4 regions of the Pseudomonas sp. Marseille-Q5115 genome follow, and region 2 is predicted to be linked to each of the others. Evidence: riboswitches for the same ligand, from Rfam matches in the RefSeq annotation. Region 2 holds a riboswitch; each other region holds the start of a gene.

Region 1 (7,210 bases), 720 kb from region 2:
CCGCGGCCTGCAAACGCCCGCCGTGTTCAAGCATAGAATTGCCCCCCTATACAAATGAGCAGCAGCCATAGCCATACGCCCCGCTGCACCAGCGCCCAGGCCCGCTCGATGGCCCCGGCATCCGGCTCCGGGCCTTCGCCCAGTTGTGGGCGCTCGTGCAGTTCACCGTGGTAAATGGCGGGCCCACCCAGCGCTACGCCCAATGCACCCGCACCGGCGGCCATCACCGGGCCGGCGTTGGGGCTATCCCAGAGCGAACCCTGGCGCCGCCAGCAACGCAGCGCCAGCGCCGTCTTGCCCAGCACGGCATAGGTGAGCGCAACGAGCCGGGCTGGAATGAGGTTCAGCAGGTCGTCAATGCGCGCGGCAGCCCAGCCGAAACGTTCGAAGCGCTCGTTGCGGTAGCCCCACATGGCATCCAGGGTATTAGCCAGGCGGTACAGCACTACCCCGGGCACGCCGCCCAATACAAACCAGAATAACGCGGCGAATACCGCATCGCTGCCGTTCTCCAGCGCGGACTCGGTGGCGGCCTTGGCTACGCCGGTAGCGTCCAGTGCGTCGGTGTGACGGCTGACCAGCCGGCTTACGCGCTCGCGTGCCTTGGCCAAGTCGCCTTCGCGCAATGCGCGAGCCACGGGCTGCAGGTGCTCACCGAGGCTACGCAAGCCCAGCGCCCAATACAGCACCAGCACTTCCACCACGCCGCCAATCACGGGTAGCCAGGAGAGCAGCGTCAGTACCAGCACTGGCGGCACCACCGCCATCAGCCAGGCCGTGACGCCGTGGCTGCGCCAACCATGGCCGGCAGAATTGAAGCGCCGCTCCAGCCGCTGGGCCAGGTTGCCGAAGCCCACCAAAGGGTGCCAGCGGCGTGGCTCCCCCAGCAGCGCGTCCAAGGCTACTGCCGCAACACACGTAAGGGCCAGGCTCACGGCTGTGCCCCCCAGGTATCCTCGAACAGCAATTCATGCAATGGGCGTTCGCGCGCCCACCCTTCGAGCACCAGCATGGGCGCTGCATAAAAATCAGCGACCGGCCCGAGGCACAACACCGCGATGGGCCGGGCGCCGGCCGGCATGTTCAACAATTCACCGAGGCGCTCGGGATCGAACAGCGACACCCAGCCCATGCCCAGGCCCTCGGCGCGGGCCGCCAGCCACAGGTTTTGCACGGCACATGACAACGACGCCAGATCCATCTCCGGCAGGGTACGGCGGCCGAATACATGCTGCTCGCGCCCATCGCCCAAGGCGACTATCAGCAGTTCGGCGCAATCACGCACGCCTTCCACCTTGAGTTTCATGAAGTCGTCCGAGCGCTCACCCAAGGCCTGGGCCGTGTTCAGCCGCTCGGTTTCTACCAGCTGATGGATGGCTTCGCGCAATTCAGGGCGGCGAATGCGAATGAACCGCCACGGCTGCATCAGGCCCACGCTCGGCGCCTGGTGGGCGGCGGCAAGCAAGCGGTGGAGTACCTCGGGGGCTACTTCACCACCGGTGAAATGGCGCATGTCCCGGCGTTCCGAGATGGCGCGGTACACCGCCGCCCGCTCCGCCTCGCTGAAGGCGTGCTCAGTCATGGGCCGGGCCTCCGGGCTGTAACAGTGCCGCGGCCGCTGCCAGGTTCGAAGGGAAATAAAAATGTACGTAGGAGGCCGTGAGCCTGCCGCAACGGTACACCGCCTCGGCACCCCGCCCGCCGTTGGGGCTGCGCCCGCGGGCAATCGCTTCCCATGGCGTGGTAGTCAATGAATGATGGTAGGTATGGCCACGCAGGATCCCTTCGTCCAGCTGCACTTCCTGCAGGGCCAGCGCGGCAAGGCGCTTTTGCAGCGTGGCCTCGCCTGGCATCAGGCCAAGCAGCGCCGCCCGCTCGCCATCTACATCCGTAAGGCCTTCGAGCAGGTAGAGCATGCCACCGCATTCAGCCAGCAACGGCTTGCCCGCTTTATGATGGGCACGAATGCTTTCCAGCATGCCGGTATTGGCAGCCAGGCGCTGGTGGTGCAGCTCCGGGTAGCCGCCAGGTAAATACAGGCTGTCACAGGGGGGCAGCGCGGTATCGCTGATGGGCGAGAAAAACCGCAGTTCTGCTCCCATCGCACGCAGGGCGTCGAGGTTGCCGTTATAAAGGAACGCAAACGCCTGGTCTCGTGCCACCGCCACGCGCACGCCTGCAAGCAGCGGCGCCACTACTTCATTTTCCGGCGGGTAGAAGCAGACCGGTGCCGGCAAGGCGTCATCGCAGGTGGCCGCCAAGGCTTGTGCCGCCGCATCCAGCCGACGGTCCAGGTCTTCGAGCTCGCTGGCTTGTACCAACCCGAGGTGGCGGCTAGGCAAGCCGATGGCTTGTTCACGTGGCAGGCCACCAAACCAGCGCAGGCCTTCTGTGAGGCTATCGCGCAGCAGCTGGCCATGGCGCTCACTGCCCACCCGGTTGGCAAGCACGCCCGCGAACGGCAGCTCCGGGCGGTACCGCGCCAGCCCCAGCGCCAACGCGCCGAAGGTTTGTGCCATGGCGGTGCCGTCGATCACGCCGAGCACCGGCACACCCAACTCGATGGCCAGGTCTGCGCTCGACGGGGTGCCATCGAACAGCCCCATCACCCCTTCCACCAGAATGAGGTCGGCGGTTTCGGCGGCTTCCCAAAGCAGTCGGCGGCTTTGCGCGGCCCCTACCATCCACAGATCCAGCTGATACACCGGGGCACCGCTGGCGCGTTCGAGAATCATGGGGTCGAGAAAATCCGGGCCACACTTGAACACGCGCACCCGCAGCCCGCGATTGCGATGCAGGCGGGCCAGCGCGGCGGTCACGGTGGTCTTCCCCTGGCCCGAGGCCGGAGCGGCAATCAGTACCGCTGGGCAGTGGCGCGGCGTACTCACCACTCGATGCCCTTTTGCGCACGGATGCCGGCCTGGAAGGCATGTTTGATCAGCCCGAGTTCACTCACGGTGTCGGCGGCTTCGAGCATTTCCGGTTTCGCCGCGCGCCCGGTGACAATGGCATGCTGCAGCGGCGGACGGGCCTTCAGGTCCGCTACCACCCTCTCGACGTCCAGGTAGCCGTGCTTGAGCGCGATATTCAGTTCGTCGAGCAGCACGAAATCCACGGCGGGGTCGCCCAGCAGCTCTTGGGCTACCTGCCAGGCCGCTTCGGCGGCAGCGATGTCACGCTGGCGGTCCTGGGTTTCCCAGGTGAAGCCTTCGCCCATCACATGGAAACTCACTTCATCGGGAAAGCGGCGGAAGAACGCCTCTTCGCCGGTGGTCTGGCGGCCCTTGATGAACTGCACCACGCCACAGCGCATACCATGGCCCAAGGCACGCGCCAGCATGCCGAAGCCCGAGCTGCTTTTGCCTTTGCCATTACCGGTCAATACCAGCAGCACACCACGCTCGTCCGCGGACGCGGCGATGCGGGCATCGACTACGGCTTTTTTCCGCGCCATGCGGGCCTGGTGGCGCTCGTCGCGCTCGGGGGATTCGTTCATTGCTGCTCTCCGCTCGCTCGCGGGTGCGCACCAACGCTGCGCCAACGCCACAAAGGGCGGGCAGCATGACGTCAGTGCCGCTCTCACCCGCGCGGCGATCTGTTAATCAACGGGCGGGGCTCGCACCGTATCAGGGGTTTCAGGCCGGTCTCCGGGCTCATGAGCGGGCGCTGCCCCACTCGCGCGCCTTCCCGGTTGCCCAGTGGCCCATGCGCGAGCGTTGACTCATCTACCGTTGCGGGGGCAGCGCCGGCATTGCTCGTGGCGAACCGCCCGATGCTGACCGGCTTCCCTGTTTCACCCTGGCAAGCGAACGCCGCCCGGGCACCTGAAACAATCGGCGAAGGGTAAGGGGTTGGCCCGGTAGCGTCAATCAAACATGTTGAACCTCCGCCGCCTCGCTGCCTCTACGGTACATACCTTGGTTGCCAGGAAGCTGATCATGCCCTTCTCCCGCCTCGCCCTTACCGTCTTGATCGCCGCCAGCGTTGCAGGCTGCGGCGAAAGCTCGAAGCTACAGGTGTCCGATGGCACTGGCCCGGCGCCCAAGCTGCCAGAGCCCAACAAAACCCTGATGCCCACGGTGAACATTGCTCCAGCGGTGGGCTGGCCGGAAGGGGTGAAGCCCAAGGCAGCGCCCGGCACGCAAGTGAGCGCGTTTGCCGAAGGCCTGGACCACCCGCGCTGGCTGTACGTACTGCCCAACGGCGACGTACTGGTGGCTGAAACCAACTCGCCACCCAAGCCCGACGACAGCAAAGGCATTCGCGGCTGGGTGATGAATAAAGTGATGGGCCGGGCCGGCGCGGGCGTGCCCAGCCCGAACCGGATTACCTTGCTGCGTGACAAGGACGGCGACGGCATCGCCGAAACACGCGAGGTGTTCCTGCAGAACCTGAATTCCCCGTTCGGCATGACCCTGGTTGGGCAGGACTTCTACGTTGCCGATACCGACAAAGTCCTTCGTTTCAAGTATCAGCCCGGCGCTACCCACCTGGAGGGGAACGGCGAAACCGTTACAGACCTTCCGGCCGGCACGCTCAACCATCACTGGACCAAGAACATCATCGCCAGCCAGGACGGCAAAAAGCTGTATGTGACCGTGGGCTCCAACAGCAATGTGGCGGAAAACGGCCTGGACCAGGAGCAAGGCCGCGCCGCGATCTGGGAAGTAGACGCAGCCAGTGGGCAGAAGCGCCTGTTCGCCACCGGTTTGCGCAACCCGAATGGGCTGGCTTGGGAACCCCAGACCGGTAAACTCTGGACCGCCGTGAACGAACGCGACGAGATCGGCAGCGACCTGGTGCCCGATTACATTACTTCAGTAAAAGACGGCGCCTTCTATGGCTGGCCGTTCAGTTACTACGGCCAACACGTGGATGCGCGCGTAGAGCCCGGCGACGCGGCCATGGTGCAAAAGGCAATCGCACCGGATTACGCGGTGGGCCCGCATACGGCCTCGCTGGGCCTGGCCTTTGCCCAACCGAACCAGCTGCCCGCGCCCTTCGACCATGGCGCTTTCATTGGCCAGCACGGTTCCTGGAACCGCAAGCCGCACAGCGGCTACAAGGTACTGTTCGTGCCGTTCGCCAACGGCATGCCTACCGGCCAACCGGTGGACCTGCTGACCGGTTTCTTGAATGACAAGGAAGAAGCCATGGGCCGCCCGGTGGGCGTAATTGGCGATAACAAGGGTGGGTTGCTGGTGGCCGACGATGTGGGCAACAAGATCTGGCGCGTGACGCGGCAGTAATTGCGGACTCGCGGGGCGGTGAGCAGCCGCCCCGGCTGTTATGGCGTAGCGGTTTGCGCCAAACGCTCGGGCTGGATCACCCGCTTGGCATCCAGGTAGGCCTTCTGCCAATAGGGCTTGTCGAGGTAATCCAGCCGCACCGTGCCGCCGGTACGCGGCGCATGCACGAAACGCCCCTCCCCTACATAGATCCCCGCATGGCTTACCTGGCCATTGCCTTGGGTAGAGAAAAACACCAGGTCCCCTGAACGCAGCGCGTTGCGATCAACGCTGGGCGCATGCATGGCAATCAGATCCCGGGTGGAGCGCGGCAGGGCGATATTGGCAGCGTCCCGGTAGACGAAGCCGATCAGGCCGCTACAGTCGAAGCCCGAATCAGGCGTGTTGCCACCCCAGCGATAAGGCGTGCCCACCAAACCAATGGCCCGGAACAGCACGTCGTCGGCCTTTACCGAAGAATAGTCGGTGGGGTCGAGAATAACCGGGCGAGGCACTACCGCCACCGGCGCGGGCTTGGGCGGTGGAGGGCTTGCGCAGGCGGCAAGCAGGATAAGCGGCGCAAGCGCCAGAGTGCGCAAACGGGAGAAAGCCATGGGCGGGGTTCCGAGTTCGACTGCCGATGAAGAATAGCGCTTAACCCGCTGTATTCCATAAAAAAGGGCAGCGAAAGCGTGACCGCTCGTCGCTGCCCTTTATGGACCGACTGGCTTACTTGCGGGCGACCTCGGAAACGGGCGCCATGGCCAGCATACGCTTGGCCTCGATGTAAGTTTTGCTCCAGTAACTATCGCCCAGGTTGTCCACCCGCACTCCACCACTGCGGCGGCTGCTGGAATGGATGAACTGGTCGTCGCCCAGGTAGATGCCGGCGTGGCTCACGCGGCCGCGGCGGCCGGTGGTGCCGAAGAACAGCACATCACCCGGCTTCAGATTGTTGCGAGCTACCAGCGGCGCTTTTACGTTGATCATTTCGCGACTGGAGCGTGGCAGGGTCATGCCTGCTTCTTCGCGGAACAGGAAATTGATGAAGCCAGTGCAGTCGAAGCCGTTCTCAGTGGTACCACCGAAGCGATAACGGGTACCGATCAACGATTTGCCACGCTCCAGAATGCTGTCAGCCAGCAGGGGCAAGCGGTACGGTCCGTTGCGGGAGAAAGCGGCGAGGTCATCCTTGTCGGCGACATCGTCTTCGTCGAACAAGGAAGCTGTTGCCGGGGTAAGACTATGAGGCTGCGCTACAGGAGCGCGCTCGGCGGTAACGGGGGTGGACACCTGCTGTTGCGAAACCGGTGACTGGGCTGCGCAGCCGAACAGCAGGGTAACAAGTGCAAGAGGCACGAGGGGTGCGAAGCGATTCAGCATGGGCACGACCGTGTCAGTAAGTGGATGAAGGGGCGAATATGCCTTCTATCGGCACCATTTGCAAATTTTATAGAACATTTTGTGACTTATGGTGCCAACGGTCACATCTAACGCGAAATTGCCGGACCAGAGCACTGGGCGCGAACCGCTGGAGGGCTGTAACTCTTTGAACTACAGCCATAAATTCCAAGCTGACCGCAAATCGATGCGAACTGTGCGCCGAGCCAGGATTGCCGCTCGGCTAATCCGCCCCGCTTGGAGATAGCTTAAAACTATCAAGCAAGCGTAGCGATCCCTGCGCCAGCCCTTTGGCGGCACAAAGATGACGGAGAATATAGCAAAAGCCCTGCCAGGCCGAGGGTTATTTGGTAGAAGTGGGACAGGCGGCTACCAGCCGAGCGTTTCCTTGAGGAAAGGGATGGTGAGCTTGCGCTGCGCCTGCAACGAGGCCTGATCCAGGCGCTCGAGCAATTCGAACAGCGCGCTCATGCTGCGGCTACCACGGGTAAGAATGAAGTGCCCTACCTCATCAGTAAGGTGCAGGCCACGGCGCGATGCCCTCAATTGCAGCGCACGAAGCTTGTCTTCATCCGAAAGCG
Region 2 (7,210 bases):
AAGTCCTTGAGGGCAACGAACACCACGCCGCTGTTTGGGCTGTTGGTGAAGCCGTTGATGGACAGGCCCGGGAAGGCGATCGCGTTGGCCACGCCCGGTTGCTCCATCGCCATGGTGGACATGCGCTTGATCACAGCTTCGGTGCGGTCCAGGCTGGCTGCATCCGGCAACTGGGCGAAAGCCACCAGGTATTGCTTGTCCTGCTGGGGCACGAAGCCGGTTGGCGTATTGGCGAAGCCGAACCAGGTGAGCACGATAAAGCCCGCGTACACCAGCAAGGCGATACCACTACCCCGGATCACCCGGCGCACCGTGCCGACGTAGCCATGGCTGGCTTTCTCGAACAGGCGGTTGAACGGGCGGAACAGCCAGGCCCCGAACAGCTTGTCCAGCACCCGCGAGAATCGGTCCTTGGGTGCGTCGTGGCCCTTGAGCAACACTGCGGCCAGGGCGGGCGAGAGGGTCAGCGAGTTGAAGGCCGAGATCACCGTGGAAATCGCAATGGTGAGTGCGAACTGCTTGTAGAACTGCCCCGTGAGGCCCGAGATGAATGCAGCCGGTACGAATACCGCGCACAGCACAAGCGCCGTGGCGATGATCGGCCCCGTCACTTCGGTCATGGCGCGATGGGTCGCGGCCATAGGGTCCAGGCCTAGCTCAATATTTCGCTCGACGTTCTCCACCACCACGATGGCGTCGTCCACCACGATCCCGATGGCCAACACCAGGCCGAACAGGGAGAGCGCGTTGAGCGAGAAGCCGAACATGTGCATCACGGCGAAGGTACCGATCAGCGACACCGGCACAGCGGCGAGGGGAATGATCGATGCGCGCCAGGTTTGCAGGAACAGCACCACCACCAACACCACCAGGATCAGCGCCTCGAACAGGGTGTGTACCACCGCTTCGATCGAGCCACGCACGAAGATCGTGGGGTCGTACACAATGCTGTAGTCCATGCCTTCCGGGAAGCTCTGCTTGAGCTCCTGCATCCGGTTGCGCACCTGGTTGGAAATGTCGATCGCGTTCGAGCCAGGGCGCTGGAAGATCGGGATCGCCACGGCGGGCTGGTTGTTGAGCAGCGAGCGCAGGGCGTATTGACTGGAACCCAGCTCCACCCGTGCGATGTCCTTCAGGCGGGTGATCTGGCCATCGGCGCCGGCGCGAATGATGATGTTCTGGAATTCCTCCTCGCTGACCAGCCGGCCCTGGGTGTTGATCGACAGCTGGAAGCTGCTGGCATTGGGGGCGGGCGGTGCGCCGAGCTGGCCGGCCGCGACCTGGCGATTCTGCTCACGAATGGCATTCACCACGTCGGTGGCGGTGAGGTTGCGCGAGGCGGTCTTGTTAGGGTCCAGCCATACGCGCAGCGAGTAATCCCCCATGCCGAACAGCTGCACGTCGCCCACACCGTTGAGGCGAGCGAGCTCGTCCTTGATGTTCAGCACCGCATAGTTGGACAAGTACAGCATGTCGTAGCGCTGATCGGGCGAGGTAAGGTGCACCACCATGGTGAGGTCGGGCGACGCCTTGTCCACCGTGATACCGATGCGGGTCACCTCTTCAGGCAACTTGGGCTCGGTCCGGGTCACACGGTTTTGCACCTGCACCTGGGCGTTGTCCAGGTCGGTACCCAGGGCGAAGGTGATCGTCAGCGTGAGCTTGCCGTCGGCGGTGGCCTGGGAGCTCATGTACAGCATGTTCTCTACGCCGGTGATGGCCTGCTCCAACGGGGAAGCAACGGTTTCGCCGATTACCTTGGGGTTGGCGCCCGGGAAGTTGGCCCGTACCACCACGGTAGGCGGCACAACCTCGGGGTATTCACTGATGGGCAGCTGGAACAGCGAAATCGCCCCGCCGATCAGAATCAGCAACGAGAGCACGGCGGCGAAGATCGGCCGTTTGATGAAGAAGTCGGAAAACGTCATGGCGCTGATCCTTTAGCCGCGTGGGTTGGCGGTGCTTGCCAGTTTCTGTTGGGGAGCGTTGGCGGGCCGGTTATTCGCTTCCAGCGCCTGGCGCTGGCTGGCGAGCGCGGCGAGGGTTTCACTGCTGGCCATGGGCACGGTTTGTGGGTCGACCGTGGAGCCCGGGCGCACGCGCTGCAGGCCATTGACCACAATGCGGTCGCCCTTGGCCAGGCCACCTCGCACGATGCGCAGGCCTTCGAGTTTCGGGCCAAGTTCGACAGAGCGGTAAGTCGCCTTGTTGTCCTTGTCCATTACCAGCACGAACTTCTTGCCCAGGTCGGTGCCTACGGCTTCATCCTTGATCAGCACGGCTTCATACACGCCGCTGCCTACCAGCTTGAGCCGTGCGTACAGGCCTGGGGTGTACTGCCCATCTCGGTTGTCGAACACGGCGCGGCCACGGATGGTGCCGGTTTGCGGGTTCACCTGGTTGTCGAGGAAGTTAAGCTGGCCCAGGTGGCTGTTGCCGTCCTCGTTGGACAGCCCCATGTACACCGGTGCCGCGCTGCTTACCCGGCCATCGCGGGTGAGCTGGGTGTATTTGAGGAAAGCACGCTCGTCGGCGTCGAAGTAGGCATACACCTTGTCAGTGGACACTACGCTGGTGAGCAGGCTGCTGTCGGCGCTCACCAAGTTGCCGGCAGTGATCTCGGCCCGGCCCACGCGGCCACTGATAGGCGCGGTGACACGGGTAAAGCTCAGGTTGAGGCGGGCGAGGTCCAGTTGGGCCTGGATCGCGGCCACCCCGGCGCGGGCGGCGAGTGCCGCACTGTTGCGGCCGTCCGCCAGCTCCGCAGAGATGGCATTGGCGCTGCGCAGGCGTTCGCCACGGCTGGCTTCGTTCTCACTGTTGGCGGCATTGGCCCGGGCTTGTTGCAGCTGGGCTTCCAAGCGGTGCACCTCGGCCTGGAATGGCCGCGGGTCGATCTGGAACAGCAGGTCGCCCTTTTTCACCAGGGCGCCCTCGGTAAATGCCACGGTGTCGATCTGGCCCGATACGCGCGGGCGGATCTGTACGGTTTCCGGGGCCTCGAGGCGGCCAGTGAACTCGTCCCATTCATTCACCGGCTGATCCAGCACTTCGGCAACGCTTACCTTGGGGGCCTGCGGTGCTTGAGCGGTTTCAGGCGCTTTGCCGCAGGCGGTGAGCACAGCGAGCGCCAGCACGGCCAAGGGGTAATGCAAGGGTTTGAATGACTGTTCCATGAGAAGCCCGCCCATTATGTTTATCAGGATGGACGGATTCTGGCGACACGCGGGACCATCGACGAATCGAATGGTTCGAAGGTAACTATCATTGCCAGTGATTCAGGTTATTCAAAAAATTTCTGAGCCACACCCTTGTAGACCCGGCGCCGCCGGGGAACCGTTAGCGGCCTTGACCGCCCCTACGCGCCAGCGGTTTCCAAGGCCCAATCCATGAACATCCGCACGGCAGGCAACCGCTCGCGCCCTGGCAAGCAGCTGAGCCGATAGGTAGCGGCAGGCAGCCGCAGGTGCGGCAGGTACGGCTGCAGCAAACCCTTGCTCACGCTGTCAGCCACCAGCACGTCGCTGGCCAGCACTAGGCCGTGGCCGGAGATGGCCGCCAGCAGCCCGTGCTGTTCATCGGCATAGGAGCGCCGCCCGGGCCGTGACAGCCAGTGCTGGTGCTGGGCCATGGCGCACCATTGGGGCCAGTCGGGCGTACCCGGCACGCTGCTGGCCCACGGCATGTCGATCAGTACCGGGGCCTGGGCGACCGACGGCGACCAACCGTGCGGGGTATACACCGCGAAGTGCTCTTCGAACAGCGTGACCTGGTACAGGTCCGGCTCGGGATTGAAGGTCGCCCGAATAGCCAAGTGCACTGAAGCATCCCGGGCCAGGTCGGTCAGCGCCTCGGCCGTTTCCACGCGCACGTTCAAGTGTGGGCAGCGTGCGTAGAAGTCGCCCAGGCGTGGGATCAGCCACAAGCTGGCAAAGGCTGGGGTGGTGGTGATCACCAAGGTGTTGGTGGCTTCATCCGGCAGCAGCGGTAGCACGGCGCCGTTGAGGCCCACAAACGCCTGATGAAGGCCCGCGTGCAGCCGCTTGCCTGCATCGCTCAACCGCACCCCCTGGCCAGTGCGCTCGAACAGTAAGGTGCCCAACCACTGCTCCAGGGATTTGACCTGATGGGAAATGGCCGCCGGGGTGACCGACAGCTCTTCCCCGGCGGCGGCGAAGCTGCCGAGCCGGGCGGCGGATTCAAAACCGCGCAGGGCGGTGAGAGGAAGGTGGGCAAACACCGGGTTTAGCCTCATTAGGGGTGGGTCAAATCTACTTGCTTGCACCGCCGGGCTCAACCATCGAAGCTGCGCGCACTTTCAGGGGAGTTTTGACCATGCAAGGCGCGAAACGCAAAATCGTCCAGGCGGTGCTCTACGAAGCGGGCGCTCTGATATTCGTGGCACCGGCGCTGGCCCTGCTGTTCGGCCAAGGGATGGGGCACTCCACCGTGCTATCGGTGGTGATAAGCACCGTTGCGCTGGGCTGGAACATGCTGTTCAACCATCTGTTTGAGGGGTTCGAGCGCCGTAGGGGCTGGCACGCACGTACGCCCTTCAGGCGGCTGCTGCATGCGGTGGGCTTCGAAGGTGGCCTTACGGGCATTCTCACCCCGGTAATGGCCTACGGCCTAGGCGTCGACCTGGTCACCGCTTTCCTCACTAATGTAGGGCTGTTCGCCTTCTTCTTCATTTATGCCTACGGGTTTCAATGGGTGTTCGACAAGGCCTTCGGGCTGCCACGGCAAACAACGTTCAACCCCGGCGCCTGCCCCAGCGCGGATTGACCTCTGGGCCGGCACTGCGTAGGCTTGCCCCCTCGAGGTGCTTCCAGGGGCAATGCCTGCTGAAGCTAAGATGGGAACGCGGTAACAAGCCGCGGCTGCCCCCGCAACTGTGAGCGGTAAAGCCTGGCCAATGCCACTGCCTTCGGGGCGGGAAGGCGCCAGGCCGCCATTGGGCATATTGCCCGGGGCGCCGCAAGCCAGGAGACCTGCCTCGTGCCGATCCTTTTATTCAACCGGGCGGGGTGATCCGGTGCGAACCTGCCCAGGCGCCGCCTGCGGTGCCTTCGCGCCTGCCCGCCACAGTGCCAGGGCCACCCATGAAAACGCTCAGCAAGCTCCCCGTTACCATCGTTACCGGCTTCCTTGGGTCCGGTAAAACCACGCTGCTTCGTCACATTCTCGATAACGCCGAAGGCCGGCGCATTGCGGTGATCGTGAACGAGTTCGGCGAGCTGGGCATCGATGGCGACCTGCTCAAGCAGTGCAGCATCGGCTGCACCGAAGAAGAGGCCGTAGGGCGCGTGTTCGAGCTGGCCAACGGTTGCCTGTGCTGCACCGTGCAAGAAGAGTTCTTCCCGGTGATGCGCGAACTGGTACAGCGCCGCGGCACCCTGGACCACATCCTGATCGAAACCAGCGGCCTGGCGCTGCCCAAGCCGCTGGTGCAGGCCTTCCAGTGGCCAGAGATTCGCAACGCGTGCACCGTTGACGCCGTGATCACGGTAGTGGACGCACCCGCGGTGGCGGCCGGTACCTTCGCCGCTTTCCCTGACGCCGTGGACGCGCAGCGCCGGCAGGACCCGAACCTGGACCACGAATCCCCCCTGCACGAGCTGTTCGAAGACCAACTGGCCAGTGCCGACCTGGTGATCCTGAACAAGGTTGACCTGATCGATTCGCAAGGCCTGGAGCGCGTGCGCGCTGAAGTGAGCGAAGAGCTGCCGGCCGCGGTGAAAGTGGTCGAAGCCAGTGCCGGGCAGCTGCCGTTGGCAGTATTGCTGGGCCTGGGCGCCGAATCCGAAGCGCACATCAATGGCCGCCTTACCCACCATGATCAGCACCATGATGGCGAAGAAGCGGACCACGACCATGACGCCTTCGATTCCATCTGGGTCGAGTTGCCGGAAGCGCCAGAAGCTGCGTTGATGGCGGCGCTCGACAGCGTGGTTCAGCAGCACGACGTACTCAGGGTGAAAGGCTTTGCCGCCATCCCCGGCAAACCCATGCGTTTGCTGGTGCAGGGCGTGGGCAGCCGGTTCGATCGGCATTTCGACCGGCCATGGGCCGCGGACGAGGCCCGGGTGAGCCGGTTGGTATTGATCGGCCAGGCGCTGGACGGTGCCGTGCTGCGCGATGAACTGACCCAAGCATTGCGGGGCTGACCGATGCACCTGCTACGCACCCAGCCCGGCGGTTTCGTTCCGGACGACAGCATTGCCGACCTGGGCCAGAGCCCGGCCGAACTGGTGATCCTGTGCAGCGGCGATTCCCATCTGGCCCTGCTGGCCGAAGCGGCAAACGGCCTGCCGGGTGACTACCCGAGCGTGCGCCTGGCCAACCCGATGCAGGTTCAGAACCACGCCTCGGTGGACCTGTATGTGGACCAGGTGCTGCGGCACGCAAAAGTGATCGTGTTGTCGCTGCATGGCGGCGTGGGCTATTGGCGCTACGGCGTTGAGCAGCTGGCACAGCTGGCGGGGCAGGGCGTGCTGATAGTCGCGGTGCCCGGGGACGACCGGCCAGACCCGGAGCTGGGTGCGCTGAGTTCCGTAACGGCCGAAGTCGCCCAAAGCATCTGGCAGTACCTGCGCCAAGGTGGCATGGGTAACGCCCGCTCGCTGTATGCCTACCTCGCAGCACAATTTTTCCCTCAGGCACTGGCGCAGCCCCTGCCATGGCAACCGCCCGCGCCGCTGCCCCGAGTGAGCCTGTATCACCCGGTATCCGGCACGACAAACCTCGAGCAGTGGCAGAGCTGCTGGCAGCCCGGCGCCGTGGTGCCGGTGGTGTTTTACCGCTCGCACCTGCAGGCCGCCAATACGGCGTTCATCGATGCCTTCTGTGACGTGCTTGTCACGGCGGGGTTGAACCCGATGCCGGTGGCGGTGGCCAGCCTGAAGGAAGCCGAATGCCTCGCGCAGCTTGAAGCCTGGATGGATGAAGCCCAGGCAGCGTTGGTGATCAATACCACAGGCTTCGCGCTGGCCAGCCCCGATGCCCCTCGGCAACGCCCGTTGCGCCGCGACATACCGGTGATCCAGGCCATTTGTGCCCAGGATAACCAGCCCATGTGGGAAGCGAGCCCTCAGGGCCTGGGCCCGCGGGACCTCGCCATGCATGTGGCATTGCCCGAATTGGACGGGCGCATCATCAGCCGGCCGATCAGTTTCAAGGACCTGGCCTGGCGCAGCGAGCGCAGCCAGAG
Region 3 (7,210 bases), 330 kb from region 2:
AGCGTTTGATGGACACCCTGTCGGCCAGTGACCGTGAGCATGTGCTCGAGAATGCCACCGCCCAGTTCTGGAAGCACATCGCGCCCGTGGTGAAGATCGCTTTCGAGATTCACGTGGTGCTGTTCGTGCTGTTTCTGGCGCTGGACCTGCGCCCGTTGTGGCTAGGGAACATAGCGAGCATTGCCGCCTATGTGGCCTGCCTGCGCGCTATTAGCCAGAAACGCTTTCAGCTGGCGGGCATGGTGATGTGTTCGGAGATCATCCTGCACGCGATGCTGGCGACCTGGGTGCTGGGCTGGGAAAGCAATTTCTACTTCTACCTGTTCTGCATCGTGCCGATTCTGTCGTTCAGCTTTCAAACGGCGCCGTTGCGCCGGATGCTGCTGAGCATGGCCATCCTGCTGGTGGCCATTGGCGGTTTCGCCCTGCGTCACCGCCTGGGTGGGGCCTATGCCGTCTCGCCTCTGTTGATGGAAACATTCGGCTTCATCAACCTGTTCACCGCCACAGCGCTGCTGCTGCACGCCACCGTGTTATCGGTACGCTACTCGCTGACGATGCAATTCCATCAGTTTCATAGCGCCAACCGCGACAGCCTCACCAACCTGTATACGCGCCGGCGGATACTCCAGCAGGCACGTCAGCTTCCGCAGAGCGTGCCGGTATCGGTCGTGTTGCTGGACGTGGACCATTTCAAGCAAGTCAACGACCGCCACGGCCACGACCAAGGCGACCGTGTATTGCAACGGGTGGCCCTGACGATCAGCGACAGCGTGCGGGATACCGACATGGCCGCGCGTTGGGGCGGAGAAGAGTTCCTGGTGTTGATGCTTGCCACGCCGCTGGGCGAAGCGCGGAACGTAGCAGAGCGGATCCGGGCGCGCCTGAGTGATGCAGCCGATGCCCAGGCACTGACCGTGACCGCAACACTCGGGGTGGCGCAGCTACGCCCGGGCGAGACGTTTCGCGATCTGTTCAGCCGGGCGGACCAAGCCTTGTACCTGGGTAAACAGCAGGGCCGTAACCGGGTGATGCTGGCTGACTGACGTCGCCGTTGGTCGCGCAACAGCCATCGGCGCTGTAGCGCAACGGTGATACGGCCGATAGCCCGTTACAGCACTTTGCCACCTTTGAGCCGAGCCGTATGTCAACCGCCCTTCAGTCGTTCGAACCTCCGCGTTCCGGCAGCCATGCTCGGTTGGCCCGCCGTTCCGCCTGGCTGGTCACAGCCCTTATGTTGTGCCTGTTCCTGGGCGCCAGCAGCGTGGTCACCCAAGTGGCATCCACGCTCAACCACGATGAAATACAGCGCAACAAGCACCTGGCCAGGACGGCAGGCGAGGCCTGGCTTACCAATATCACCTTCACCTTGCTGGACTTTGCGTTCTGGGACGAAGCCTACGAACACACCCACGGCAAGGTGGACACTGCGTGGACCACTCAGCAGGCGGGCATGGGCCGGTCTCTGCTATCGCAATATGGCCTCAACGCGGTGTTTATCGTGGATGCGCGGCAGGTCACCCGCTACGCCTTCGTGGCCGGCGAATTCGATGATCGACAAGCCCCGGACTGGATCAAGGGTGACCTGTCGGCTCTGCTGGCGCAGGCCCGCGCCAAGGCTGGCCAGCGCGCTGCGGTAACAGGGTACTTTCTCGTAGACGGTCGACCCGCCGTTGTCGCAGCCGCCGCTATCCAGCCGCTGTCCTACACACTGACTACGCCCACCAGCGAGCTGGCCTACCTGGTGTTCGTGGACGTACTAGGCCCGGTTTCGCTGCAGCGCATGGGCAGCATCTATGGCTTGCCTAACCTGCGCCAAGGCAGCGCGCAGTCACCGGTCAGCCTCCAGCTGTCAGACGATCCGCCGGTGTATCTCACCTGGGACATTGCCACCCCAGGCGCCACCTTTCTCAGGATGGTGCTGCCACTGGTACTGCTGACGTCGCTGATCTTCGGTGGCGGCGTCTGGTTGCTGCTGCGCCGCTCCATTCGCGCGGCCGAGCAGATCGATCGAGGCCGTGAAGCCATGCGCTTGAGCGAGGAACGCTTTCGCGATATTGCCGAGGGCGCGTCGGACTGGATCTGGGAAACGGACGCCACCCTGCGCCTGACGTACCTTTCAAGTCGCTTTCGCACCGCCACGGGCTTCGACACTTCGCAGTGGTTGGGCAAGCCGCTGCACCAGTGTCTGAACCTCAGCGCGGGTGTATTTGACACCTTGGCCTCGCAGCCTGAAGGCCATCGCCAGGTAATGCCCTGCGCCCATACCGATGCCCAGGGCGGCCAACGGTTGGGCAGCCTGCACGCGCGTGCCATCCGTGAGAATGGTTGTGTGGTTGGCTATCGCGGCACCGTAAGCGACGTGACCGAGGAGGCCGAGGCGCAGGCGCGCATCGCTTACTTGTCCGGCCATGACGCGCTCACCGGGTTGCCCAACCGCGGGCAGGCCTATCGGGTGCTTCAAGCCCGGCTAGCCGATGGCACCTGTACCAGGGCGTTCGCGATATTGTTCATCGACCTCAGCGGGTTCAAGCAGATCAACGATTGCCTCGGGCATATCGCGGGCGACCAAGTGTTGGTAAAAGTAGCGCGGCGCCTGGGTGAGGCCCTGCAAACCGATGATGTGCTGGCACGGCTGGGCGGGGACGAGTTCCTGATCATCACGCCCAGGGTTGCCCAGGAGTGCTTGAGTGAACTGTGTGAAGGTTTGCTGAGTGACTTCACTCCGCCAATCGTTACCGCCGAACACGAACTGCGCCTTGGGCTGTGCATCGGCATCGCCCAGGCGCCGGTGGACAGCACCGATGCCGAGGAGCTGCTGCGCCTGGCCGATATTGCGCTGTATGAAGCCAAAGGCCGTGGCCGTCACGGCTGGCAGCTGTACAACGCCGAGATGAAAACGCGCATCCACGAACGCCGGCAGCTGGAGCAGGACCTCAAGCACGCCATTCAACACGATGAATTCACTGTGGTGTTCCAGCCACGCTTTGATATCACCGGCGCGCGCATCCTCGGCGCCGAGGCACTGGTGCGCTGGCAGCACCCGGAGAAGGGCCTGCTCAGCCCCGCGGTGTTCATTCCGCTGGCGGAGGAAACCGGCCTCATTGTCGCCCTCAGCGACATTGTGATGCGCCGCGCCTGCGCGCTGGTGGCTACCTGGCCGGAGCCGGTGTTTGTATCGGTGAACCTGTCCTGTATCGAATTCATGCGCAGCGACCTGGTCGCTCGTATCGAGCGAACCTTGGCGGCCACTGGGCTACCCGCCTCCCGGCTGGAGGTGGAAGTCACCGAAAGCGTAATGATCGACAATGCCGACGGGGCCCTGGCGTTGATGGTCCAGCTCAAGAAGCTGGGCGTGAAACTGTCCATGGACGACTTCGGCACCGGTTATTCATCGCTGAGCTACCTCAGCTGCTATCCGTTCGATGGCATCAAGATAGACCGCAGCTTCGTGATGAACCTCAGCGACCCCAAAGCCAACAATCAGGCCATTGTCAGCGCGGTGGTCGCCATGGGCAAAAGCCTGGGCATGGTGGTCACTGCCGAGGGTGTGGAAACACCCGAGCAACTCGAAGTGCTTGCCACCCTGGGCTGCGACCAGGCGCAGGGTTACCTGCTCGGCCGCCCCATGCCCCCTGACGCCCTGGCGACCTTGCTGCTGGCGCAGCATGCCGTGGCCGCGCAAACCGAGACCAGCCAATAACCGGCGGACTGCCTTGCGGTTGCCAATCCTTTGGTTTCGGTTACTATCGCCCCGCCGGTTTCCGAGAGGAACTAACAGGGAATCCACCAGGCCACGGCCTGAAACGGAACTGCCCCCGCAACTGTAGGCGGCGAGCGTGCTCTACACATGCCACTGGGAACACCCGGGAAGGCGTGGGCACGTCAGGACCCGCCAGTCAGGAGACCTGCCGGCCACCTATACAACCACTGACCGGCGGGGTGACCGGGAAGGGCATTTCCGTGACCCCGGGCCGTGGCCAGGCGGGGCTTGCGGCCATGTGCTTTCCAGCGCTTGCCGCGACGGCCCAACGCTGGAGACCTGCCGTTGAACATGCTCTGCCGCCCTGCACTCACCCTGTTACTTGCGTTGCCAACGGCTGCCATCGCCGCGCCGGCGCACTACCCGCTCACGGTTGAAAATTGCGGCAAGGCGCTCACGTTCACTCAAGCGCCCCAGCGCGCCGTGACCATCGGCCAGGCCGGCACGGAAATGCTCTATGCGCTGGGGCTGGGGGACCGGTTGGTGGGCACTTCGCTGTGGTTCGATCAGGTACAGCCTGAGTACGCGGCGCAAAATGCGAAGGTGGAACGCCTGGCGGACAACGAGCCAAGCTTCGAGGCCGTGCTGGCCAAGCGGCCACAGCTGGTGGCGGTGCAGTTCGAATGGATGGTGGGCCCTCAGGGTGCGGTAGGTACCCGCGAGCAATTTCACGACCTGAATATTCCCACCTACCTGCTGCCTTCAGACTGCGAAGGCAAGGACAACCTCAAGGGCGCCGACGGCACCCGCCTCGAAACCTTCGACATCGCAAGCGTATACAAGAGTGTGCGCCAGCTAGCCGAAATCTTCGACGTCACGGCACGTGGCGACGCACTGGTGGAGCAGTACAAGGCGCGGCTGGCCCAAGCGGTTACCCGTACCAGGCAACACCCGGGCAAGGACGTTTCAGCGGTGGTGTGGTTTTCAAGCGCGGACATCGCCAGCGATCCCTTCGTAGCCGGCAAGAAGGGCGTGGCCGACTTCATGCTGAACACGCTAGGCATTCATAACGTGGTGGAGTCCAACGAAGAATGGCCCACCGTTGGCTGGGAAACGCTCGCCCGCGCCAACCCCAGCCTGATCGTGATCGCCCGCATGGATCGCCGCCGCTTCCCCGCCGATGACTATGAAAAGAAGCTGGCGTTTCTGAAAACCGACCCCGTTACTCGCAACATGGACGCGGTTAAAAATGACCGCATCGTGATACTCGACGCCGATGCGATGCAGGCCAGCACGCGGTTGTTCACCGGCATCGAGCAATTGGCCGAAGCCAGCGAGCGTTACGCCCGATGAGGCATGGCATGCTGGCCTTCGCCAGGCCCTTGTCGTGGAGCCTACCGCTGCTGTGTGGCGCGTTGCTGCTGGCAACCGGCATCGGCGAAACCTCCCTCGACCTGGGCGTGGTGCTGAAGGTGCTAGCCAACAAGCTCACGGGCGCTGCCTGGGCAGTGGACCCGATCGACGAAGGCATCGTATGGAATTACCGCTTGCCCCGCGCCCTGGTGGCCGGTGCCTGCGGCGCGGGCCTGGCGATCTGCGGGGTGATTCTCCAGGCATTGTTGCGCAATGCCTTGGCTGAACCCTACCTGCTGGGTATTTCCGCGGGCGCTTCCACCGGGGCGGTGATGGTGTCCGTGGTCGGCGTGGGCGGCGGCATCGTTTCGCTGTCGGTGGGGTCGTTCCTTGGCGCGCTGTTGGCATTCGGGCTGGTGGTTTTACTCGCCCGCTCCTCACGGCTCAGTGGCAGCGCGGGGTTGATCATCCTGGCGGGAATTGCCAGCTCGCAGCTGTTCAACGCACTCACCGCGTTCGTGATCGCCCGCTCGGCCAATGCCGAGCAAGCCCGCGGCATCCTGTTCTGGCTGCTGGGCAACCTCAGCGGCGTGCGCTGGCCCTCGGTGGGCCTTGTCGTGCCGGTCGCCGTATTGGGCCTGGCCTTATGCTGGTGGCAGCGCCGGGCATTGGACGCGTTCACCTTCGGGGCAGATTCGGCCGCCTCGCTGGGCATTGCAGTGGGCCGGGTGCAGGTGCTGTTGATGACCTGTGCGGCGCTGGTTACGGCCGTCATGGTGTCCCTGGTGGGCTCCATCGGCTTCGTTGGCCTGGTGATTCCTCACGCGCTGCGCCTGTTGGTGGGGCCGGGCCATGCCCGGGTGGTCCCGCTGTCCGCCGTGGCGGGCGCGGTATTTCTGATGGCGGCGGACGTGGTGTCGCGCACCCTCATCAAGGGGCAGGTATTGCCGATCGGGGTGATTACCGCGCTGATCGGGGCGCCGGTCTTCGCCGGGCTGCTGTTGTACGGAGAGCGGCACCGATGAACAGCGCTCCGCTTCTCGCCTGCCACCGCGCAAGTTTCCACCGCAACGGCGTGCCATTGCTGGCAGGTGTATCGCTTGAGGTCTACCGCGGCGAACGGCTGGGCATCGTGGGGCCCAACGGCTCGGGAAAATCCACCCTGCTCAAGCTGATGGCCGGGATCGCCACGCCCAGCACCGGCCACGTTCAACTGACGGGCCGGTCAATGGCTGACATGAACCGCCGGGATGTGGCGCGGCTGCTCGCGCTGGTGCAACAGCACGCAGACACCCGCGAACGCATCAGGGTGTGGGATGCGGTGGCGCTGGGGCGCACGCCATGGTTGTCGGCGCTGGCCCCGTGGGGCGCCGAGCACGACCGGGCCGTGGCACAGGCGCTGGAAGCGGTAAACCTGGCGCACCTGGCCCAGCGGCCTTGGCACAGCCTTTCCGGCGGGGAACGGCAGCGGGCACATCTGGCCCGGGCGCTGGCCCAGCAGCCGCGGTTACTGCTAATGGACGAGCCCACCAATCACCTGGACATTCGCCAGCAGCTGTCGCTGTTGCGGTTGATCCACAGCCTGCCGGTCACTACGGTAATCGCCTTGCACGATCTCAACCAGGCGCTGGCCTGCGACCGGGTGGCGGTACTGGATGGCGGGCGGCTGGTGGCGATCGGGGCACCTGCGCAGGTACTTACCCCAGAGCGCCTTGCTCACACGTTCGGGGTGCATGGGCGATTGCTGGAAGACCCAGGGCAGCGCCCTGTCCTGGTGTTAGCACCGCTGGAATGATTCGGTAAAATCAACTGTATCTAATTGGGAGACAGTGAAGTTCATTTGTGCCAGATTGTCCCCATACCTTCCGCTCCGTAAGCTTCTCTACATCGCCGGCACACACGGCAAACCTTGAACTTACGGAGCGACACACATGACCGTCACCAAAGACACCACCGCTACGGTTGGCCGCGTTCTACTGGCCACGCTGTTCCTGCTCAGCGGTGCCGCCAAGGTTGGCGCACCGGCGGCAACGCTTGCGTACATCCAGTCCAGCGGCATGCCCTTCCCGATGCTGGGCTATGCAGGCGCCATTGGGGTAGAGCTGGGGTTGGCCAGCCTGTTGGTGATCGGCGCGCAAACCCGGCTGGTGGCTT
Region 4 (7,210 bases), 380 kb from region 2:
GAGATAGACGTTACCGCGTTGGAGGCCCTGCGCCAGCAACTTAACGGTAAATGGGGCGAGGTGCGAGGCAAGCTCACGCTGCTGCCGCTGCTGGTACGCGCATTGGTGGTGGCGTTGCGCGATTTCCCCCAGCTCAACGCTCGGTACAACGACGAAGAACAGGTGGTGGACCGCCACAGCGCGGTGCATGTAGGGATCGCCACCCAGGGCGACCACGGCTTGCTGGTACCCGTGCTACGCGATGCCCAACAGCGGGACCTGTGGGGCAATGCCAATGAAATCACCCGCATCGCAGCAGCGGCCCGCCACGGCAAGGCAGAGCGGGAAATCCTCTCGGGGTCGACCATCACCCTCACCAGCCTCGGCGCATTGGGGGGCATTGTTTCCACGCCAGTGCTGAACCTGCCGGAAGTGGCCATCGTGGGGGTGAACCGGATGGTCGAGCGGCCAATGGTAGTGGATGGCCAGATCGTGATCCGCAAGATGATGAACCTCTCAAGTTCGTTCGACCACCGGGTGGTGGATGGCATGGACGCTGCCCGGTTCATCCAGGCGGTACGCCAGCTCCTCGAACAGCCTGCCACCCTCTTCATCGAATAAGGCCCGACCATGCACACGCTGGAAACAAAACTTTTGGTCCTGGGCGGCGGCCCGGGTGGTTACGTCACGGCCATTCGCGCCGGGCAGTTGGGCATACCCACCGTATTGGTGGAGGCTGAAGCATTGGGCGGCACTTGCTTGAACGTAGGGTGCATCCCTTCCAAGGCGTTGATCCATGTCGCCGAGCATTTTCATCAGGTGAGCGAGCCCACGCCGTTCGGCGTCAGCGCTTCAAACCCGCAGCTGGACCTTGCCAGCGCCGTCGGCTGGAAAAACACCATGGTCGACCGGCTAACCAGCGGCGTAGCCGCCTTGCTGAAAAAGCACAACGTTACGGTGGTCCACGGCCGTGGCACGTTGGTGGACGGCAAAACGGTGCAGGTAGGCGACACCCGTATCCACTGCAAGCACTTGGTGCTGGCCACCGGCTCGCGCAGCGTTACGCTTGCGAGCCTGCCGCTGGGCGGGGCGGTCCTCGACTCCACTGCTGCGCTGTCCCCTTCCAGCCTGCCCCGCCATCTGGCGGTGATTGGCGGCGGCTATATCGGCCTGGAACTGGGCATCGCTTACCGCAAGCTGGGCGCGCAGGTCACGGTGATCGAAGCGCAGCCCAGGCTGTTGCCTGCCTACGACGCCGAACTGAGCCAACCGGTTGCCCAGCGGATGAAGCAACTGGGCATCGCGACTCTCGAAGGCCATGCGGTAGAGGCTTACGATGCCGGAGCACAATGTTTGAGCGTGCGCGGGCCTGGCGGCGAGCCACTAACACTGGAGGCTGACCGGGTGCTGGTGGCGGTGGGGCGCGCACCTCGCACCGAAGGCTACGGGCTGGAAGCGCTTGATCTGGCCATGGCTGGGCGGGCTATCAAGGTAGATGCCTGTTGCCGTACCAGCATGACCGATGTGTGGGCCATCGGCGATGTAACGGGTGAGCCCATGTTGGCTCACCGGGCGATGGCGCAAGGTGAGATGGTGGCCGAGCTCATTGCGGGGCACCGCCGAGCGTTCACGCCCCGGGCGATCCCGGCGGTGTGCTACACCGACCCGGAAATCGTGGTCGCGGGGCTTACGCCAGAGCAGGCCGGCGGGCAGGCGCTGGTTGCCAGCTTCCCCTTCGCCGCCAATGGGCGTGCCATGACCCTGGGCGCTACCACCGGCTTCGTGCGGGTGGTAGCGCGCGAGGATGACCACCTGATCCTCGGCTGGCAGGCCGTGGGCCCGGGTGTTTCCGAGCTTGCGGCTGCCTTCAGCCAGTCGCTGGAGCTGGGCGCCACGCTTGAAGACATCGCCGGTACCATTCATGCCCACCCCACCCTGGGCGAAGCGGTGCAGGAAGCCGCAATGCGGGCGCTGGGGCATGCATTGCATATTTGAAATGGGCCGTCAGGCGCCAGAACCCGCTGCGTAGAGCGGCTGGCGCCATTATCAAAAACGGTGATTGTTGCCAGCACAGTGTTCAATTTCTCGAACGACGCGTGAAGCGGTTTACTAACCCCAACGAAAAGCCACTTCATCACCTACCGAGGACACGAACATGAAAACCGCATTCGCAATCGCCGCCCTGACCGCTGTATTCGCCACTGGCGCCTTTGCACAGGATGGTGCCGACCGCGCCGTTACCGCTAACTTGCCGGTTGAAACCTACCACTACGGCATGCAGTTGGATGTCCAGAAAGTTATCTCTAAGACCGACGTCAGCAACAAAAGCGGCGTGGTACCGGTGACCATGGTTTACCAGGACAGCAAAGGTGAGCTGCACAAGGTGCAATACCTGCAACAAGGCGGCTACGACGACCGCGCCAACGGTTGATCACCGCGTTGCACCCAAAGCCCCGGCCTTCCCGGGGCTTTTGCTTTTGCGCGCAGGTGCCGACCCAAGCACCTTCGATTTGACGTTCCTACCCTGGCATGCTTTCCTTAAGCCTTTCGTTCGGGTGCCCTTCGCAGGGTGAAACGGGAAACCGGTGCGCCGCAAGGCCAGTCCGGTGCTGCCCCCGCAACGGTAAGCGAGTGCGTTTCCAATCCACTGTGCGCAGGCATGGGAAGGGGGAACGAACCGGTCGGCCTCTGCCCGCCCCTCGCAAGCCCGGAGACCGGCCCGATCGATATCATTGACACCTGCGGTGGGCGGGCTGTCCGATCTCCGCAATGCGGAGGCTCGGCGCCTGTCCGTCACTCACCCGAGGGAAGCGCCATGTCCGCCCATACTGCCAGCCACGTTATCACCCGTCCTGCCTCCACCCTTGCGCAACGCGTAACGGCGGCGTGCCTGGCTACCCTGCTCGGCGCCGGGCTGGTGTATTTCGCCGGTTTCTCACACATCGCCGCCGTGCACAATGCCGCCCATGACACCCGCCACAGCGCGGCTTTCCCTTGCCACTGAGGGCGTGTTCATGATGACGCGTATTCTGCGCACCGCTGGCTTCGCCGGCCTGTTCGCGGCCCTGTTGCTCACCTTCATGCAAAGCCTGTGGCTCAGCCCGTTGATTCTTCAGGCTGAAACCTACGAGACCGCGGCACCGGCTACCCATGACCACGGGGGGCCCAGTGCCGGCGCTCATGAGCATGGGCACGAAGCCGCGGCCTGGGAACCCGAGGACGGTTGGCAGCGCCTGTTGTCCACCACGGGCGGCAATTTGGTGGTCGCGGTGGGCTTTGCCCTGATGCTGGCCGGCCTGTACACCCTGCGTGCACCCGGGCGCACGGCAGAAGGGCTGCTGTGGGGCTTGGCCGGTTATGCCGTGTTCACGCTTGCACCCACCCTGGGGCTGCCGCCCGAGTTACCAGGCACCGCGGCGGCAGACCTGACTTCGCGTCAGCTGTGGTGGATCGGTACGGCGGCGTCGACTGCCGTCGCGTTGGCGTTGATGGTGTTTTCCCCGAACTGGCTGCTGAAAATCACGGGTGCGGCATTGCTGGTAATCCCCCACATCATCGGCGCCCCTCAACCACCATCCCATGAAAGCCTGGCGCCTGAAGCACTCGAACATCAGTTCCGCTGGGCCGCACAGGCCATCAACGTGGTGTTCTGGCTGGCGCTTGGCCTGGCCAGTGCCTGGCTGTTCCGTCGCGCCCCGCAGGCCTGACTCCGGTGAGTACGCGCGCCTGGCTGGTGGCTGGTTTCGGCTGCCGTCAGGGCTGCACTGAGTCGGAACTGCAAGGGCTGCTCGATCAGGCATTGGCGCTAGCCGGTGCACTCGCAACTGAGCTGTGTGGCATCGCGACGTTCGAGCGCCGCTTGGATGAACCCGGGCTGCTGGCCTTGGCCGAGCGCTTGATGCTGCCCCTCGGCGGTTACTCTGCCGCCGCCCTCGCGCCATTCGAACCGTTCTTGAGCCAACGCTCGGAGGTGAGCTGGCGCCATACTGGTTGCCATGGCGTAGCGGAAAGCGCCGCGCTCGCCCACTGCCAAACGCTGAGTACGCTGCCGCCTCGCCTGCTGGTCACCCGCCAGTGTTCGCACCAGGCCACCGTGGCGCTGGCTTCAACATGAAAACTGTTCAACCGTTCCCGGGACAAAGGCTTTTGCAATGACCGTCTATTTTATTGGCGCCGGCCCCGGCGACCCGGACCTGATCACGGTCAAGGGCCAGCGGCTGATCCGCAGCTGCCCGGTGATCATCTATGCCGGCTCGCTGGTACCCGAAGCACTGCTCGCCCAACACACCGCGGAACGGGTGGTGAACAGTGCGGAGCTGCACCTGGAGGCCATCATCGAAGAGATATGGGCCGCCCACGCCAAGGGCCAGGATGTGGCAAGGGTGCATTCCGGTGACCCAAGCCTGTATGGCGCGATCGGCGAGCAGATCCGTTGCCTGCGAGCGCAGGGCATTCCCTACGAGATCGTGCCCGGCGTAACGGCCGTGGCGGCCTGTGCTGCCCTGCTGGGCGCTGAGCTTACCCTGCCCGGTATTTCCCAGACTGTGGTCCTTACCCGCTACGGCACCCGCTCGCCAATGCCCGCCGGCGAAGCGCTGCAGGACCTGGCCCGGCATGGCGCGACCATGGCCATCCATCTCGGGGTAAGCCATCTTTCGGCTATTGTGGAGGAGTTGGTGCCCCACTATGGAGGGGACTGCCCTATCGCTGTCATCCACAAAGCCAGCTGGCCGGATGAGGATTACGTGACGGGCACGCTGGGCGATATCGTCGCCAAGGCACAAGCCAAGGCGTTCAAGCGCACGGCGCTAATTCTGGTCGGCCAGGTGCTGGGCAATGAAGTATTCGAAGATTCCGCCCTCTACCGCGCCGGGCGGGCGCACCTGTACAGGGCGGAATGACCTCTGGCGCCCTGCCCGCCGCAGGCGCTGGCGCCAGCCCGCGAAGCACGTCTCGCCCTGCCCACAAACTTACTCAGTAGTAAGCGTTCTCGCGGTTGGTATGGTCGGTCACGTCCCGTACGCCCTTGAGCTGCGGGATGCGCTCGAGCAGTGTGCGCTCGATGCCTTCCTTCAGGGTAACGTCCGCCTGGCCACAGCCCTGGCAACCACCACCGAACTGAAGCACTGCCACGCCGTCTTCCACCACTTCGATCAGCGTGACCTGGCCGCCGTGGCTGGCAAGCCCAGGGTTGATCTCGGTTTGCAGGTAGTAGTTGATGCGCTCGTTGATCGGGCTGTCCTCATTGACCATCGGCACCTTGGCGTTGGGGGCCTTGATGGTCAGCTGGCCGCCCATGCGGTCGGTGGCGTAGTCCACCACGGCGGCATCGAGGAAGGGCTCGCTCACGGCGTCGATCCAGGCCGTGAAGCTTTTCAGGCCCAGCGGGGTATCGTCGGGCTTTTCCTCACCAGGCTTGCAGTAGGCGATGCAGGTTTCCGCATACTGGGTGCCGGGCTGGGTGATGAAGACACGGATGCCGATGCCCGGTGTGTTCTGCTTGTTCAGCAGGTCGCCCAGGTAATCCTGGGCGGCGTCGGTAATGGTTATGGCGCTCATGTAGGTTCCTCACAGACTTGCGCGCAGTTTACGGCAAAGCGGGCCGTGGAGAAAGTCCTAGTAATTTTGTCGGGAAAGCGTCGGGGCCGACGTGGCGCGTGGCCCGGCAATCCAGGCTTTCATGCGGTGGTACAAGCGCTTTTCAAGCCACTGGTAACTCAGCCATGAGATAGCAAGAATCATCGGGACACAGAACGCGCCAAACACCAGATAGGGGTTCACACCCAGGCGTTCATAGATGAACCAGCCTGCGTACAGCACCAGCAGGTGCACCAGGTAAACCGAGTACGAGCAGTCGCCGAGAGATTTGAGCACCTTGCTATGAGAGAACCGCGGTTCCAGCGCCAGGCACGCCGCCACGATACCTGCGCTCGGCAAGCCCCAGTTCAGCAGCCGGTTGGTAGGCTCGAGCTGATAGATCATCGTACAGCTCGCCGCGATGATCCCGAGCGGCAGCCATAAGCCCTTGCCAATCCAACCCCGGCGCCAGGCGATGCCCAGGACGATACCCAGCAAGAACTCGTACACGATGTTGTTGGCATAGAAGCGCCCGGACCACCCCAACCGGCTGAAGGCCTCGCTACCCACCACCAGGGCGACTGCCACGAATACAGCGCGCCAGGCGCGAGGGGCAAGGAATGCCAACGAGAACACCAGGTAGAAGAACATCTCGTAATTCAGCGTCCAGCCCACGTTCAAGGTTGGGTACAGGCCATAGCCCCCGGGGTTTTCAGCGGGTATGAACAGCAGCGAAAGGATAAATGTGGGCCAGTTCACGGCCCCGTGCGGCATATAGTGGCCGGCCAGGTACAGCAGTAACCCCATGGCCACGGTATAGAACCAGTACGCTGGAATGATGCGGATGGCGCGGTTGAGCAGAAATTCTCGCGCCTGCATCGGCTTGTCGTAAGTAGAGAGGTAGATCACCAGCCCGCTGATGACGAAGAAAATATCTACCCCGACCGACCCTTTTGCAGCGAACAGGTGCCCTACCGGGCCCGCGGCTTGAAAATTGAAGAAGATCTGCATGAAGTGGTGACATACCACCATCCATGCCGCGATCGCGCGTAGTGCCTGTATCGAAATCAACATCAGGGTTACCTTTGCCTTCGAATCACTCCCGCGCCTTCAGGCGCGACTTCATAGTTGGGACTGACACCAGGCTGAAAAGGTCGGAAGTTTCATCTTTCGCTCAGATATTCGGCATGCGTGAACATGAGCGAGATTCATGCAAAGGCCAGGCATGATGTAAAGCCTCTCAGGTTTGCTATCATCGCTGGCTTTACCGCCCGTACCAGAGCCCTTCTCCATGACTGACCGCCAAGCTCGCCTCACTGCCCTCAACGACGCGCTGAAATCCCGCATCCTGATCCTCGATGGCGGCATGGGGACGATGATCCAGAGCTACAAGCTGGAGGAAAGCGATTACCGTGGGGAACGGTTCGCGGACTGGCCCAGCGACGTCAAGGGCAACAACGACCTGTTATTGCTCTCGCGCCCGGACGTGATCGCCGAGATCGAAGCGGCGTACCTCGATGCCGGCGCGGACATCCTGGAAACCAACACCTTCAATGCCACGCGCGTCTCCCAGGCCGACTACGGCATGGAAACGCTGGTGTATGAATTGAACGTTGAAGGCGCCCGTGTCGCCAGGCGTGTGGCAGATGCCAAA

The links. Region 2 has a riboswitch for cobalamin ahead of cobW (cobalamin biosynthesis protein CobW). Riboswitches for the same ligand answer to the same signal wherever they lie in the genome.
Region 1: another riboswitch for cobalamin. It lies ahead of cobO (cob(I)yrinic acid a,c-diamide adenosyltransferase); the one in region 2 lies ahead of cobW (cobalamin biosynthesis protein CobW).
Region 3: another riboswitch for cobalamin. It lies ahead of LG385_RS07450 (ABC transporter substrate-binding protein); the one in region 2 lies ahead of cobW (cobalamin biosynthesis protein CobW).
Region 4: another riboswitch for cobalamin. It lies ahead of LG385_RS10525 (CbtB domain-containing protein); the one in region 2 lies ahead of cobW (cobalamin biosynthesis protein CobW).

The regions. Positions count from the first base shown of each region.
Region 1 covers NZ_CAKAKI010000001.1:1,166,810-1,174,019, reverse strand. The annotation lists gene cobD (threonine-phosphate decarboxylase CobD) at 1-34, opposite strand, end outside; gene cbiB (adenosylcobinamide-phosphate synthase CbiB) at 27-935, opposite strand; gene bluB (5,6-dimethylbenzimidazole synthase) at 932-1,582, opposite strand; gene LG385_RS05635 (cobyrinate a,c-diamide synthase) at 1,575-2,888, opposite strand; gene cobO (cob(I)yrinic acid a,c-diamide adenosyltransferase) at 2,885-3,496, opposite strand; cobalamin riboswitch at 3,621-3,843, opposite strand; gene LG385_RS05625 (PQQ-dependent sugar dehydrogenase) at 3,939-5,249, shown strand; gene LG385_RS05620 (C40 family peptidase) at 5,288-5,842, opposite strand; gene LG385_RS05615 (C40 family peptidase) at 5,958-6,611, opposite strand; gene hda (DnaA regulatory inactivator Hda) at 6,999-7,210, opposite strand, start outside.
Region 2 covers NZ_CAKAKI010000001.1:1,891,018-1,898,227, forward strand. The annotation lists gene LG385_RS08830 (efflux RND transporter permease subunit) at 1-1,928, opposite strand, end outside; gene mexE (multidrug efflux RND transporter periplasmic adaptor subunit MexE) at 1,941-3,176, opposite strand; gene LG385_RS08840 (LysR substrate-binding domain-containing protein) at 3,359-4,240, opposite strand; gene LG385_RS08845 (PACE efflux transporter) at 4,336-4,785, shown strand; cobalamin riboswitch at 4,804-5,014, shown strand; gene cobW (cobalamin biosynthesis protein CobW) at 5,103-6,167, shown strand; gene cobN (cobaltochelatase subunit CobN) at 6,171-7,210, shown strand, end outside.
Region 3 covers NZ_CAKAKI010000001.1:1,562,281-1,569,490, reverse strand. The annotation lists gene LG385_RS07460 (sensor domain-containing diguanylate cyclase) at 9-1,046, shown strand; gene LG385_RS07455 (EAL domain-containing protein) at 1,145-3,703, shown strand; cobalamin riboswitch at 3,742-3,931, shown strand; gene LG385_RS07450 (ABC transporter substrate-binding protein) at 4,055-5,056, shown strand; gene LG385_RS07445 (FecCD family ABC transporter permease) at 5,065-6,081, shown strand; gene LG385_RS07440 (ABC transporter ATP-binding protein) at 6,078-6,851, shown strand; gene LG385_RS07435 (DoxX family protein) at 6,988-7,210, shown strand, end outside.
Region 4 covers NZ_CAKAKI010000001.1:2,266,821-2,274,030, forward strand. The annotation lists gene LG385_RS10510 (dihydrolipoamide acetyltransferase family protein) at 1-600, shown strand, start outside; gene lpdA (dihydrolipoyl dehydrogenase) at 610-1,974, shown strand; gene LG385_RS10520 (DUF2790 domain-containing protein) at 2,135-2,410, shown strand; cobalamin riboswitch at 2,516-2,717, shown strand; gene LG385_RS10525 (CbtB domain-containing protein) at 2,795-2,983, shown strand; gene LG385_RS10530 (CbtA family protein) at 2,994-3,686, shown strand; gene LG385_RS10535 (cobalamin biosynthesis protein) at 3,692-4,093, shown strand; gene cobM (precorrin-4 C(11)-methyltransferase) at 4,131-4,880, shown strand; gene nfuA (Fe-S biogenesis protein NfuA) at 4,954-5,538, opposite strand; gene LG385_RS10550 (acyltransferase family protein) at 5,596-6,630, opposite strand; gene metH (methionine synthase) at 6,848-7,210, shown strand, end outside.